One region of the Cryobacterium sp. M23 genome, then DNA from elsewhere that is predicted to be linked to it. Evidence: predicted binding sites of a transcription regulator. Region 1 holds the regulator's gene; the other holds the start of a gene.

Region 1 (7,128 bases):
TCGGAAGGCGGTCGCGGGGAGTGTTGGGGCGGCCGGGTCCGCGACCTGCGAATTCCCGCGCCTGATCGCTTTCGTAGCGCTCGGCCTGCTTCTGCGCGTCGTATGCGGTCCAGGCGTCGACGATCCGGCCGACCAGGGAGTGCCGCACGACGTCGGCACTGGTCAGACGCACGAAACGGATGTCGTCGACCCCGTCGAGCACCCGGCTCACCAAGCGCAGCCCGCTCGAGCCCGCCGGAAGGTCAATCTGGGTGATGTCCCCGGTCACGACCATTTTCGAGCCGAACCCCAACCGGGTGAGGAACATCTTCATCTGTTCGGCAGTGGTGTTCTGCGCCTCATCGAGCACGACAAAGGAGGAGTTGAGCGTGCGTCCGCGCATATAGGCGAGCGGGGCCACCTCGATGGTTCCGGCTGCGAGCAGTTTGGGCACGAGTTCCGGGTCCATCATCTCGTTCAGGGCGTCGTACAGGGGGCGCAGGTACGGGTCGATCTTCTCGGTGAGGCTGCCCGGCAGGAAGCCGAGTCGTTCCCCGGCCTCGACGGCCGGGCGGGTGAGGATGATCCGTTCGACCTCCTTGCGCTGCAGCGCCTGCACAGCCTTGGCCATTGCGAGGTAGGTCTTGCCGGTTCCGGCCGGCCCGATCCCGAACACGATGGTGTCGGTGTCGATGGCGTCCACGTATTCCTTCTGCCCGATGGTCTTGGGGCGGATGCTCTTGCCGCGGGAGCTGAGGATGGCCGGGCCCAGACGTTCGGAAGGGCTCGTGGAGCTGTCCTTGTCGAGCATCCGTGAGGAGGTGCTCACCTCGGACTCGGCGAGGTAACGCCCGCCGCGCACCATGAGCAGGAGCTCCTCGATCAGGCGACGCGCCGCCTCGACGTGCTCGGTCTCACCGATGAGGGTGACCTCGTTGCCGCGCACGTGCACGCTGACGCCGGGGTGTTCCTTCTCGACGGCGGCGAGCAGACGGTCGTCGGTGCCGAGCAGGCGCACCATGGCAATGCCGTCGACCGTGATGTGCACCTCGGCCTGGCCCGGCCCGGGCTCACCGGAAACCAAGCGTTCCCTCCCCGAGGGTTCCGCCGGCGGCCTGCGGGGCGAGCAGGTGAGCGTGGACGTGGAAAACGGTCTGCCCGACGCTGGCGCCGGTGTTGAACACGAGCCGGAACTGGCCGTTGGACAGCCGGGCCGCCACAGCATGCGCCACCTCGATGAGTTCGGTCAGCAGCCCGGGGTCTCCGGCCGCGAGCTCGACCACGTTGCTGTACTCGGATGTTTTCGGCGTGATGACGACATGCACGGGCGCCTGCGGGGCGATGTCGGTGAAGGCGATGATCCGTTCGGTTTCGGCGACGATGGTCGCCGGGACCTCGCGCGCGGCGATGCGAGTGAAGATGGACGGTTCTTGGCCGGTGGAAGACATATCTCTATCTTAAGCTCACGCGCTACCAGCGGCCGAGCGTCACGTTCAGGATGGAGAGGGCGGCCGGGCCGGCGGTGGAGGTGCGCAGCACATTGTCGCCCAGGCGCACCCGGGTGGCGCCTGCCTGCTCGAGCAGGGTCAGCTCGGCCGGGGAGATGCCGCCCTCGGGTCCGACGACGAGCAGGATATCCCGGTCGTCGGTCGGCGCCGCCTGCGAGGTCAGCCGTTCGCTCGCGGTGGGCTCCAGCAGCAGCATCCGGGTAGTGCCGGCCAGCTCGGCCAGCATTTTGGTGCTCGCCGGTTCCCCGACCGTGGGCAGCCACGCGCGAATCGACTGTTTCGAGGCCTCGCGCACGATGCTGGACCAGCGATCCCGGCCCTTCTTGATTTTGGCTCCCTCCCAGCGCGTCACGGAGCGGGATGCGGCCCACGGGATCACCCCGTCGATGCCGAGCTCCGTGGCCGCCTGCACAGCCAGTTCGTCCCGGTCTCCCTTGGCGAGAGCCTGGACCAGACGGATGCGCGGCGTCAGCAGCGCGGTCACGGTCACCGTCTCGACGCGCAGGGTCAGCAGCCTCGCATCTGCGTCAACGACGGTGGCGGCGAGCATGAGCCCGGCCCCATTCCCGATCCGCAGGCGCTCGCCCGGGCGCACCCGGCTGACGGTGACCGCGTGCCGGGCCTCGGCGCCGCCGATGCCGACGACCGCCCCCGGCACGCAATCGGCGGCGTGGAGCGCCTCATCGATGAAGAAGTGTGCCATCGACGCCTAGCCGCGAAACCGATCGCGCAGCTTGGCGAAAAGTCCCTGCTGGAAGGCGCTGAGGGCAGGAGCCGGCGCCTTGTGGCGGGCCGCAAAGGCCTCGATCAGCTCCCGCTCCTTGTGGTCGAGACGGGTCGGCGTGACCACGTGCACGCCGACCTTCAGGTCGCCGCGTCCGTTCCCGCGCAGGCGGGTGACGCCGCGGTCCTTGACCGTGATGATCTCGGCGCTCTGCGTGCCCGGCCTGAGCTCGACCTCGATGTCGCCGTCGAGCGCCTTGACGGTCGCGGACCTGCCGAGGATAGCATCCGTCATCGGCACCTCGAGGGTGCAGAGCAGGTCGTCGCCGTCACGGCTGAACACGTCGTGGTGGCGCACCTTCATCTCAAGGTAGAGGTCGCCGTTGGGACCGCCGGCCGGACCTGCCTCGCCGCTGCCGGGCATCTGCAGGCGCAGGCCCGTGTCGACCCCCGCCGGGATGTCGACGGGGACCGTGCGACGCGCTCGCACGCGGCCCTGGCCCTGGCAGGTGACGCAGGGAGTGGCGATGATCGTTCCGTAGCCGCGGCAGGAACCGCAGGGGCTGCTCGTCATGACATTGCCGAGCAGCGACCGCACGGCGCGCTGGATGGTGCCGGTGCCGTGGCAGATGTCGCAGGTGACGGGCGCGGTGCCCGGCTGGCAGCACGTGCCGCTGCAGGTCGCGCACATGATGGCCGTGTCGACCTCGAGCTCCCGGTGCGTGCCGAAGATGATCTCATCGAGGTCGAGGTCGACCCGGATCAGGGCGTCCTGGCCGCGCTCTCGGCGCGACCGAGGCCCGCGGCTGGATCCCCCGCCGCCGAAGAAGGTCTCGAAAATGTCGCCGAAGTTGCCGAAGTTGCCGTCGAAACCGGCGCCTCCGCCGCCGCCCGAGCGGCCGTTGCCGCCACGGTCGTAGTTGTCGCGTTGCTTGACGTCGCTGAGCACGTCGTAGGCGTGCGTGACGGATTTGAAGCGCTCGGATGCATCCGCGCCCGGGTTCACGTCGGGGTGCAGCTGCCGGGCCAGCCTGCGGTAGGCCTTCTTGATCTCGTCGGTCGAGGCGTCGCGGGCAACGCCGAGTACTTCGTAATGGTCAGCCAAAGCTGGCTCTCCTAGGTCTGTTCTGAAATGTGGTGTTCCGCCGGCTTCTGGGCCGAGGGGAACTGGTCAATTCTCGCCGAGAAGGCGTGAAAGGTAGCGGGCGACCGCACGGACGGCCGCCATGTTGTTCGAGTAATCCATCCGAGTGGGGCCGAGCACGCCGAGGCGCGCCAGGTTGCCGCCCTGCGAGGAGTAGCCGCTGGTGAGCACGGATGTCTCGGCCAGACCGAACGAAGCATTCTCCCGGCCGATACTGACGGACACGCCGTGCTGGTCAGAGGCCATCTCGCCGAACAGCCGCAGAAGCACGACCTGTTCCTCGATGGCCTCGAGCACCGGGAAAATGCTGCCGGTGAAGTCTTCCTCGGTGCGCACGAGGTTGGCGGCGCCGGCCATCACGAGCCGGTCCTGCCTGTTCGCGCCGACCTGGTCCCGCAGGGTGCCGGTGATCAGATCCACCGCCTCCTGCTGCTCAATCGGGCCGAGGCCGGAGCCGGCGGTGAGAGAGCTGCCGGTAAGGGTGCTGGCGGCCTCGCTCATGCCGAGCCCGACCAGGGCAGAATTCAACCGGGTGCGCAGTTCGATCAGAACGGGTTCAGCCAGAGGCCGGGGCAGGTCGACGACGCGTTGCTCGACCCGTCCGGCATCCGTGATCAGAACCGACAGGAGGCGAGTCTCGGACAGGGGCACCAGTTCGATGTGGCGCACCTTCGCGCGGGACAGCGACGGATACTGCACCAGGGCGACCTGATGGGTGAGCTGCGAGAGCAGCCGCACGCTGCGGGCCAGCACCTCGTCGAGGTCGGCCGACTGACCGAGGAACGTCTCGATGGCTTGGCGCTGCGCCGCCGAGAGCGGGCGCAGATCGGCGAGGTGGTCGACGAACAGACGGTAACCCTTATCGGTGGGGATGCGGCCCGACGAGGTGTGCGGAGCCGCGATCAACTCTTCCTCTTCGAGCAGGGCCATGTCGTTGCGGATCGTGGCCGCCGAGACCCCGAAGGAATGCCGGTCGACGATAGATTTGGAACCGACGGGTTCGCGGGAGGCTACATAGTCCTGAACGATCACACGCAGGACTTCGAGACTGCGATCGGACACCATGGCGCTCGCCTCCTCCCAGCGTCGCGAGTGCAGCATCGATTGGCACTCGCGGTATGTGACTGCCAATCATACCGCGACCGGCTGGGCTTACCCATTGCTCCCCAATGTTGGGGCGCAGTAACTTAGGCATGTAGCACCTCTTCCCCGGTGCACTGAAAGGCATGATCATGAGTAATTTCACTGGTCCCGGACCCGATGATCCGTACCAGGGCCAACGGCCGCCGCAACCGCCCTACCAGCCTGCCGCCCCGGGACCGTCGGCACCCCTGACGGAGGCGGATGACCGCCAATGGGCGTCCCTCGCACATCTGGGCGGGATCCTCATGTTCGTGCCGTCCCTGGTGCTGTGGCTGCTCTTCAAGGACCGCGGACCTCTGACCAGCGTCGAGGCGAAGGAAGCGCTCAACTTTCAGATCACGCTTCTGATCGGCTACTTCGCGATCAACTTTTTTGCGACGGTCATCGGCTTCCTCACATTCGGCATCGGCGGCGTCATCGGCGGTCTCGCCTGGGTGCTGTACATCCTCGGTGTTGTCTTCTCGGTGCTCGGCTACCTCCAGGCGAAGGACGGCAACCACTACCGGTACCCGTTCGCCCTGCGCCTGATCAAGTAGCCCGGCGCACTCGGTTTTTCTTCAGAAGGAGCACCAATGACCAATTCCACCCCACCGCCGCCCGCCAACCCGAACCAGGCTCCCACCCCGATGAACCCGGCCGACGAAAAACTGTGGGCCACCCTCGTGCACGTCGGCGGCATTCTGTTCTATTTCGTGCCGGCCCTGATCGGCTACATCGTGCTCAAGGACCGCGGCCCGTTCATCCGGGCGCACACCGCGACCGCACTGAACTTCCAGCTCACGCTCCTGATCGCCTACGCGGTCGGCGGCGTCCTGACGATCATCCTCGTCGGCTACCTCGTTCTCCTGGCTGCCTCCGTTCTGATGGTCGTGTTCGGCATCTTGGCCGCTTTGGCCGCAAACCGGGGCGAGTACTACACGTATCCGCTGTCGATCAAGTTCGTGAACTGAGTTCAGTCGGCAAGCAGGCGGCGCACGACGGCATCCGCCAGGAGGCGTCCTCTGAGGGTCAGTTCGATCGAGCCGAAGAGGGCTGCTTTCGCGTCGATGAGTTCGTCGGCGATGAGTCCCGCCACCTCGTGGCGCCTGAGCGGGCTGAGCGAGTCGATGGGGATACCCTCGCGGATTCGGGTGAGCAAGAGCACCCGCTCCACCTCCTGAGTGGCCGCATCGAGGGTCTCCCGCCCGGCGGCCGGTGAGTCGCCGGCGCGAATCCGATCGCCGTAGGCCGACGGATGCTTGACGTTCCACCAGCGCACCCCACCGATGTGGCTGTGGGCTCCGGGCCCCACACCCCACCAGTCCTGGCTGCGCCAGTAGGCGAGGTTGTGGCGCGAGCGGTGCGCGTCATCCGTCGCCCAGTTGCTGACCTCATACCAGCCGTAGCCTGCCGAGGACAGTAGGTCGTCGGCCAGCTCATAGAACTCGGCCTGAACGTCGTCATCGACAGGGGCCAGTTCGCCGCGCTTGATCTGGCGGGCCAGCTTGGTGCCCTCCTCGACGATAAGCGAGTAGGCGCTGACGTGGGTGGGAGCCTGCCGGATGGCGTGCTCGAGGCTGGTGCGCCAATCGACGAGGGTCTCCCCCGGTGTGCCGTAGATCAGGTCGAGGGACACGTCGAGGCCGGCCTCGCGCGCCCACTGCACCACAAGCGGCACCCGCTCGGGGTCGTGGGTGCGCTCGAGGGTGGCCAGCACGCTCGGTACCGCGGACTGCATGCCGAAGGATACCCGGGTGAAGCCGGACTCGGCGAGGCGGCCGAGGTAGGCGGCGTCGACGGAGTCGGGGTTCGCCTCGGTGGTCACCTCGGCGCCGGGTGCGATCCCCCAGGTGGAGCGCACGGCCTCCAGCATCCGCACCAGGTCGTCGGCCGGGAGCAGGGTGGGGGTGCCGCCGCCGAAGAAGACGGTCGCCGCCTGGCGGGCGGGCACGCCCGACTGAGTCAGGATCCGGCCGGCCGACTGGACCTCGGTGATCGCCTGGCCGGCATAGTCATGCTGGCTTGCGCCGCGCAACTCGGTGGCGGTATAGGTGTTGAAGTCGCAGTAGCCGCAGCGGACCCGGCAGAACGGCACGTGCAGGTAGACGCCGAAATCGCGCTGGGCAGCTCCCACGGCGGCCGAGGCCGGCAGCAGTCCGTCGCTGGGTGCGGGGTCGCCGAGGGGAAGGGCACTGCCCATGCGGTTAGACCGCGCCGATCGGATGCAGCGCGCGTAGGTACCGTGCTGTGATTTTGGCCTGTTGCCGCCGCACGAACGGCCAGCCCAGCCGGTAGAACCAGGTGCCGGGGCGGGAGAAGGCGCGGATGGTCAGCCAGACCGAGTCGTCCTCGCGTCTGTCGACGATGAACGATTCCTCGCCGCTGGCCGGGTGCCCGGCCATGGTGCCGTACGCGAAGCCGAGGCGGTCGGGTTCGTCGATCACGTAGACCACGCGCACGGGGGCGTCGATGGTGAAGGGGCCTAACTTGGTCGTGAGGTGCGCGGACATGCCGTTGACGATGTAGGGCGTGCCGTCCTCGGCGAAGACGGCCTCGTCCGGCTCGGGCTTCTGGTCGCGGGCGGCCTGGCCGTCGGCGTCGAAGACGAGTCCCGTGTACTGCTGGCCGGTGCCGTCCAGCAGGTCGGTGACG
Region 2 (7,128 bases), on a different contig from region 1:
CCCTTCGTGCCCGTCGTCAGCCACGATGCGCTCGCCTTCGGCCGCTACCAGACCGGCCACACCGGCCCGCTCGTCGTCGTCACCGACGCCCGTCGCCGCGAGGTGAACTGGTCCGTGTACAGCGGGGCGGATGCCGTGGGTCTCCCGATCCGGGTCGACGGTCCTGGCGTGGCCCGGCCGGCCGTGCTGCTCGAACCCGACTGGGCGCACGCTGGGGTGCCCCGCTTCGACGCGGTCGCCGTGTCCGCCGGGGAGCTGGGGCAGGTTGCCGAGCTGATGTGGGCCCACCAGCGCCCGTTCGCCGCCGACACGGCGCTCTACCTGCGCTCGCCGGATGTCACCGTGTCCAACGGCCCGAAACGGGTGAGTTGATGATGTGGCAGCTGCGGCGCGCCCGAGCCGCCGATGTGGACGCCATCATGGCGCTCGAGACCCGTATCTTCGTCAACGACGCGTGGTCCGCCGAGGCGATGGCCCAGGACGTGGTCAACCCGAACTGCTACTACCTGGTGGCCTTCCCCCCCGATGAGCCCGACCGGATCGAGGGCTACGCCGGGCTGCAGGCCCTGCAGGGAGCGCGCGAGGGCGACATTCAGACCATCGCGGTCATCGAAGAGGCCCGCGGCCACGGCCTCGGCCGAACCCTGATGCTCAGCCTGATCGCCGAGGCCCGGAAGCGGGGCGTGCGCGAGGTGTTCCTCGAGGTGCGCGCCGACAACCCGCCGGCCCAGGAACTCTACCGCCGACTCGGCTTCGAGGAGTTGGGCATCCGCCCTGGCTACTACCAGCCCGACAACGTCGACGCGATCGTGATGCGACTGCACGTGCCTGACGCCGAGATGCAGATGACACCGGCAGAGGCCGCACTGGAGGCCACCGAATGACCACCCTGAACGCGATGACCGCGCAGAACCGCGCCAACCCGCTCGTGCTCGGCATCGAGACCTCCTGCGACGAGACCGGAATCGGAATCGTGCGCGGAACCACCCTGCTCTCCAACACGATCGCGTCGTCGATGGACGAACACGCCCGCTACGGCGGAGTCGTGCCGGAGGTGGCCGCGCGCGCACATCTTGAGGAGCTCGTTCCGGCGATCCGGGCGGCCGCGCTGGAGGCCGGCATCCGTTTGGAGGACATCGATGCGGTGGCCGTGACCTGCGGCCCCGGTCTGGCCGGCGCGCTCATGGTCGGGGTCGGCGCGGCCAAGGCACTCGCCATCTCGCTCGGCAAACCGATCTACGCGGTCAACCACCTCGTCGGTCACGTCGGGGCCGATGTGCTTCGACTCGGCGCAGACGACTCCACGAAGCCGCTGGAATACCCCACCGTTGCACTCCTCGTCAGCGGCGGTCACACCTCACTGCTGCTGGTGCGCGATCTGGTCTCCGACGTCGAACTGCTCGGCGAGACCATCGACGACGCGGCCGGCGAGGCCTTCGACAAGGTGGCCCGCCTGCTCGGCCTGCCCTACCCGGGCGGACCCCAGATCGACCGGGCCGCGCGGGAAGGCAATCCCGCCGCCATCCGTTTCCCCCGCGGTCTCAGCCAGACCAAGGACATGGCGAAACACCGGTACGACTTCTCGTTCTCCGGGCTCAAGACCTCGGTCGCGCGCTGGGTCGAGCAGAGACGCGACGCGGATGAGCCGGTGCCGCTGGCCGACGTGGCCGCCAGTTTCCGAGAGGCGGTCGTCGACATCCTCCTGACCAAGTCCGTCGCGGCCTGCGTCGACCTCGGTGTGCCGAGGCTCCTGCTCGGGGGCGGCGTGATCGCCAACGCCCGGCTGCGTCAGGTGGCCCAGGAGCGCACGGATGCCGCCGGCATCGCCCTGCGCATCCCGCCTTTGTCGCTCTGCACCGACAACGGCGCCATGATCGCGGCCCTCGGGGCGCAGCTGATCATGGCCGGGCATGCGCCTTCGTCACTGGAGTTCGGGGCGGACTCCACTCTTCCGGTCTCCGAGATCCAGGTCTGAAACCCCCTCCCACCGGTATTTCGCCACCGGACGGGTATTCTGGCTTCGGCAGGCGACGTTTGTTCGTGCGATCAACACCTTGTCCGACTGGGAGCCAGATCGGCAGCCCAGATGCACCATTCCCGAAGGAGCAATCGACATGACCGACCCCAACGAGCCGCCGGTTAACCCGCCCATGTTCCAGCCGCCGGCGGCGCAGGCCGCTCCGGCCTACGCCCAGCCGGGCTACCCCCAGTCCTACGCGCCGCAGGGCCCGTCCGAGAAGTACAACGTGCTGTCCATCGTGTCGCTCGTGACCTCGGTGCTCGGGATCTCCCTGGTCGGCATCATCACCGGCCACATCGGTCTGAGCCAGATCGGGAAGACCGGAGAAAAGGGACGGGGACTCGCGATTGCCGGCCTCATTGTCGGCTACGCCGGCCTGGCGGCTCAGCTCCTGGCCGTCGTCCTGCTGATCCCGTTGATGATCGCGATCGCGAACGACCCGACCCTGCTCAATACCAACTGACCCGATGGCCACGGGCAGAAACCCTGCGCGTCGATGACCCGTGACCCGATATGCAACCAGCGACGCCACCCCGTCGTCCGGAAAGGAATGAATTCGCATGAGCGATTCCAACAACCCCAGCAACCCTGACGTGCCCCGCGTGCCTGACGTGCCCCAGGTGCCCGGCGTACCGCAGGTGCCTGACGTGCCGCAGGTCCCCGATATCCCGCGCGACGAGCAGGGGGCGTCCGCCGCCCCGCCGGCGTACAACGGCCCGACCCCGCCGGCCTCCGTCCCGCCCGCCTACGGCGCCGCGACCCCGCCGCCCGGCTACGTCGCCCCGACGATGACCCAGGCGCCTGCCTATGGCGACGCGTATTCGTCGCCCAACGGTGCGGTCGCCGCGAAGCAGCCGATTCTCAGCATCTTGGCGCTGGTCGCCGGCGTTATCGGCGTGCTCGGCTCGCCGATCGTGTTCCTCCCGATTGTGGGTGGCATCCTCGGACTGTTCATCCCCGCCGCCGCGGTCGTCCTGGGCTTCCTCGGTAAGTCGAAGGAGCCGCAGGCGAGGGGTTTCTGGCTGACCGGGCTGATCACGGGGTTCATCGGCGTCGGTCTGGCACTGGTCAGTATCGTGATCTGGTCTGTCTTCTTCGCCACCATCCCCACCTCGTCGTACTGAGCGGAAGATAGCAGCAGGGATGGTTGGGGAGGAACGGGACTGGTCCCGCAACGATGACTTCCGGGTCGACCTCACCCGGCCTCCGGCGCCCGCTCCGGGGGAGCTGGACTACGCGTCGACCATCACAGCCCCCACCGACTGGGTGCCGTACGTCTACACCGACAGCGAGCTGACCGCGCAGGCAGGCCGGAGCGGGCTGTCCATCGCATCGCTCGTCTTCGGGCTGCTGGGGCTGCTGATCGCGGTCTTCGGCGTCTGGGGTGCGGCGCTCTCCCTGGCCGCGGTCGTGCTGGCCGTGATGGCCCGCGTGACCGAGCGCCGTGCCGGCACCGCGTGGGCCTACGGGCTGTGGACCGGGCTGGCCGGGCTGGTCCTCGCGGTCGGGTGGGTGTTGATCGTCACGCAGGTGCTGACGGTCGTGCCCGGCTGAGCCGCGCTGTCCTCCGCCGCTGGCCTCAGTCGAGTGGCGGAATCCGCTCCACCAGCAGAGCCACCCGGTGGCCGACGGCCCGGGTGAGCACGAGCGTCGCCGACTCGGGGCCCTTGAGCTTCAGTCTGGTGCGCAGGGTGGCCGGGTCGACGTCCACGCCGCGTTTCTTGATCTCGAGAGTGCCGATGCGGCGTTCCTGTAGGGCCAGCCGCAGCTTCTTCTCGTCGACCGGCAGCACCTCGAGCACCCGGAATGCGGTGGCGAAGGGCGTGCGTTGCAGGGTCTCGGAGGTGAGGTACGCGATCCCCTTGCTCAGCATTGACGCGTCGAGCGACCGGGCCAGGTCCCCGATCAGACGGGCACGGATGATCGCGCCGTCCGGCTCGTACAGGTAGTCGCCCAGCACTCCCACCGGGGCATCCGTGCTGTCGTGGGGCGCGGTCAGTTCGTGGATCCCGGTCCGGCTGAGCAGCAGGGCGGAACGACGGATGCCGGCGCGCGCCAGTGCTCCGAACCACAGCCCCATCTCCACGAGCTTGCCGTCCACGGAGACCCACTGCGACTCGGCCTCCGCGGGGATCAGCTCGCGGTCGTGGCCCGGCCCGAGCTTGACGCCGACGGGCATCCGCTCACTGAGACCGAAGACAAAATCGAGGTGCGGGGAGTAGTCCTCCGGCCGGGTCAGGCGCGAGGTGTTGGAGTGCCCGGCGGTGCGCCGGGCCGGGTCGAGCCAGGCGGCGTCGAAGCCGGCCAGGTCGACGTCTTCCGCGGACGAGTGCAGCACGCTCGCGTTCTCGAACGGAGCCAGGTTGTAGCTGGCGACGGTCGCGGTCACCTCGTCGGCGTCCACCCCCGTCACCGTGAGGTCCATGGCGGCCAGTGCCATGGCGTCGCCTCCGATGCCGCAGCCGAGGTCGACGACCCGGTTCAGGGACGCGCCCGCGAAGCGGCCGGCGTGCAGCGCCGCCACCCGCAGCCGGGTGGCCTGCTCGAGGCCGGCCTCCGTAAACAGCATGCGGCCTGCGAACTCGCCGAACTTGGGCACGGCCCTGGCTCGGAGCCGGGACTGGCTGAGCACCGCGGTGACCAGGTCGGGGCTGTGTCCGGCCTTGCGGAGTTCGCTCACCGCCCGCACGACGTCGGCGGCCGCGTCGTACGGCGGCAACGAGTCCAGCAGGCGCAAACCGCCCGGCGATAACAGCTCGACGAGCTCTGAGCGTTCCATCGTGCAAACCTATCAACACGACGCATCTGGCACTCACGTTGCGTGAGTGCCAGATGCGCCCTAAACTCGTCTTGGCACTCTCGCTGTGAGTCTGCTAACTATGTCTTAGCTAAGAAAGAGGTCAACCGTGTCGGTCTCCATCAAGCCGCTCGAGGATCGCATCGTCATCAAGCAGGTCGACGCAGAGCAGACCACCGCATCAGGTCTGGTCATTCCTGACACCGCCAAGGAAAAGCCCCAGGAGGGCGAAGTTGTCGCAGTCGGCCCCGGCCGCATTGACGACAACGGCAACCGCATTCCACTCGACGTCGCCGTCGGCGACAAGGTGATCTACTCCAAGTACGGTGGAACCGAAGTCAAGTTCGGTGGTGAGGACCTCCTCGTCCTGTCGGCCCGCGACGTGCTCGCAGTCGTCGTTCGCTAGCCACACCCACCTAACGGTAGAATCCCGGATGGCCCTGGCCATCCGGGATTCGTCGTTAAGAAAGGTCCGCTGTGGCGCAAGACCCTCTTTCACGCGGGAGAATCCGCGCGGCCCGCCCGGCGCGGTCGGAGCAGAGCAAGGGACTGATCTACGCGGTCCTCGCCTACGCCCTCTGGGGCGCGCTGCCGCTCTACTTTCTGCTCCTCGCGCCCAGTGGTGCCTTCGAGATCGTGGCCTGGCGGGTTCTCTTCTCCCTGGTGTTCTGCGCATTGCTGATCACGGTCACGCGCAAGTGGAAGTCCCTCCTCGCGCTGCTGCGGAGGCCCCGCATCGTGTTCACCATGGGTCTGGCCGGCCTCCTGATCTTCGTCAACTGGCAGACCTACGTCTTCGCCGCCCTCAGCGGCCACGTGGTCGAGGCAGCCCTCGGCTACTTCATCAACCCGATCGTGACCGTGTTCCTCGGCGTCATTCTGCTGCGCGAGCGGCTGCGCCCGCTGCAGTGGGTAGCCGTGGGAATCAGCCTCGGGGCCGTCGTCGTGCTCACCGTCGGCTACGGCTCGCTGCCGTGGGTGTCACTCATCCTCGCGTTCTCGTTCGGATTCTACGGTTTGATCAAGAAAAGGGTCGGCCGTGACGTCGATGCTGTCGCCGGACTCACCCTGGAAACGGTCTGGCTCGCACCCATCGCCGTGGTGCAGCTGATGGTGGTGGCCGCCGCCTCCGGTCTCACCTTTGGAAGCGTGTCCACCTGGCATACCGTGGGGCTGCTGGCAGCAGGTGTTGTGACCGCCGTGCCGCTGTTGTTCTTCGCCGCCGCGGCCCGGCGCCTGCCTCTGACCTACATGGGTCTGATCCAGTACTTCGCTCCGATCCTGCAGTTCCTGGTCGGCGTCTTCGTGCTGCTCGAGCCCATGCCGCCCGAGCGCTGGGTCGGTTTCGCACTGGTCTGGGTGGCGCTGGTCCTTCTCACGACCGACATGGTCCTCACCGGACGCGCGCCCCGGCGTGCGTCCCTTGAACCGGTCTGAGCCCCGCTACGCTCAGGGACGCACTTCGTACGTGAAAGGACACCGGATGCGCACTGCGTCGACTTCCCTGCCCGTCCTCCTCGTCGGGGCGCTCGCCTGCGTGCTCCTGCTGTCCGGATGTAGGGCTGAGGTCGCGCCGCCCGTAGTCGAGCCCGCTGCCGCCGCGTCCGTCGTGCTGGCTCCGTCCGGTGACGGGACCGTGCGCCTCGGAACCCTGTTCCCCATGACGGGCCCGTCGGCGGCCAGTGGTGCGGCACAGGTGGCCGGCTCCGAACTGGCCGCCCGCGAGATCACCGAGCAGGGCCGCATTCTCGGCACTCCGATCGAGATCATCCACCGCGACTCCGCCGTCGACCCGGCGACGTCGCTGACCGACTTGTTGGCCCGTGGCGTCGACGTCGTGCTGTGGGACGCCTCCGTTCCTATGCCGGGCGATCTGGCCGCCACCGTCGCGGCGGCGCCGGTGGTACTGCTGTGGCTCGGCGACTTCGCGAACGGGGGCACGCCGCTGGCCGCCAGTGACGGCTTCGCTGCGCGCCTGCGCACCCTCGATCCAGGGCTGGTCGACACTGCCGGCGGCGGTGAAGCCTATGACGGAGTCGTCCTGAGCGCCCTGGCCGCAGCACGGGCCGGAGACGACGGTGCGGCGTCGATCAGGCCCGCTCTCGACCAGGTCAGTACCGGGGCGTTCGCCTGCGCATCCTGGGGAGAATGTGCGGCCGCGCTGGCCGATGCGCAACAGATCGCCTATCAGGGCGTCACCGGCCGCCGATCGTAACGATTTGGTCTGCGTTACACGGATGTAACACGGTTTTCTTGTTTCGCGCGATTCCTGTCAATAATGTGACAGAACGGCAGTCAATCGACCGCTGTC

Evidence for each region. The regulator HrcA, encoded in region 1, represses chaperone genes, less so after heat shock. The targets are predictions, from matches to a motif close to TTNGCACTCGNNNNNNNCGAGTGCNAA.
Region 2: the regulator HrcA is predicted to act here: its motif matches at 4,826-4,852, upstream of groES (co-chaperone GroES).

What each region holds. Positions count from the first base shown of each region.
Region 1 covers NZ_PJJV01000053.1:13,231-20,358, reverse strand. Annotated here, with positions in the region: gene CXY82_RS03380 (PhoH family protein) at 1-1,000, opposite strand, end outside; gene CXY82_RS03375 (HIT domain-containing protein) at 1,050-1,427, opposite strand; gene CXY82_RS03370 (16S rRNA (uracil(1498)-N(3))-methyltransferase) at 1,450-2,190, opposite strand; gene dnaJ (molecular chaperone DnaJ) at 2,197-3,315, opposite strand; gene hrcA (heat-inducible transcriptional repressor HrcA) at 3,382-4,419, opposite strand; gene CXY82_RS03355 (DUF4870 domain-containing protein) at 4,587-5,033, shown strand; gene CXY82_RS03350 (DUF4870 domain-containing protein) at 5,070-5,447, shown strand; gene hemW (radical SAM family heme chaperone HemW) at 5,450-6,676, opposite strand; gene CXY82_RS03340 (DUF1990 family protein) at 6,681-7,128, opposite strand, start outside.
Region 2 covers NZ_PJJV01000082.1:96,226-103,353, forward strand. Annotated here, with positions in the region: gene tsaB (tRNA (adenosine(37)-N6)-threonylcarbamoyltransferase complex dimerization subunit type 1 TsaB) at 1-372, shown strand, start outside; gene rimI (ribosomal protein S18-alanine N-acetyltransferase) at 372-884, shown strand; gene tsaD (tRNA (adenosine(37)-N6)-threonylcarbamoyltransferase complex transferase subunit TsaD) at 881-1,975, shown strand; gene CXY82_RS17440 (DUF4190 domain-containing protein) at 2,115-2,483, shown strand; gene CXY82_RS16010 (DUF4190 domain-containing protein) at 2,581-3,144, shown strand; gene CXY82_RS16015 (DUF4190 domain-containing protein) at 3,164-3,574, shown strand; gene CXY82_RS16020 (methyltransferase domain-containing protein) at 3,600-4,799, opposite strand; gene groES (co-chaperone GroES) at 4,927-5,223, shown strand; gene rarD (EamA family transporter RarD) at 5,325-6,254, shown strand; gene CXY82_RS16035 (ABC transporter substrate-binding protein) at 6,301-7,032, shown strand.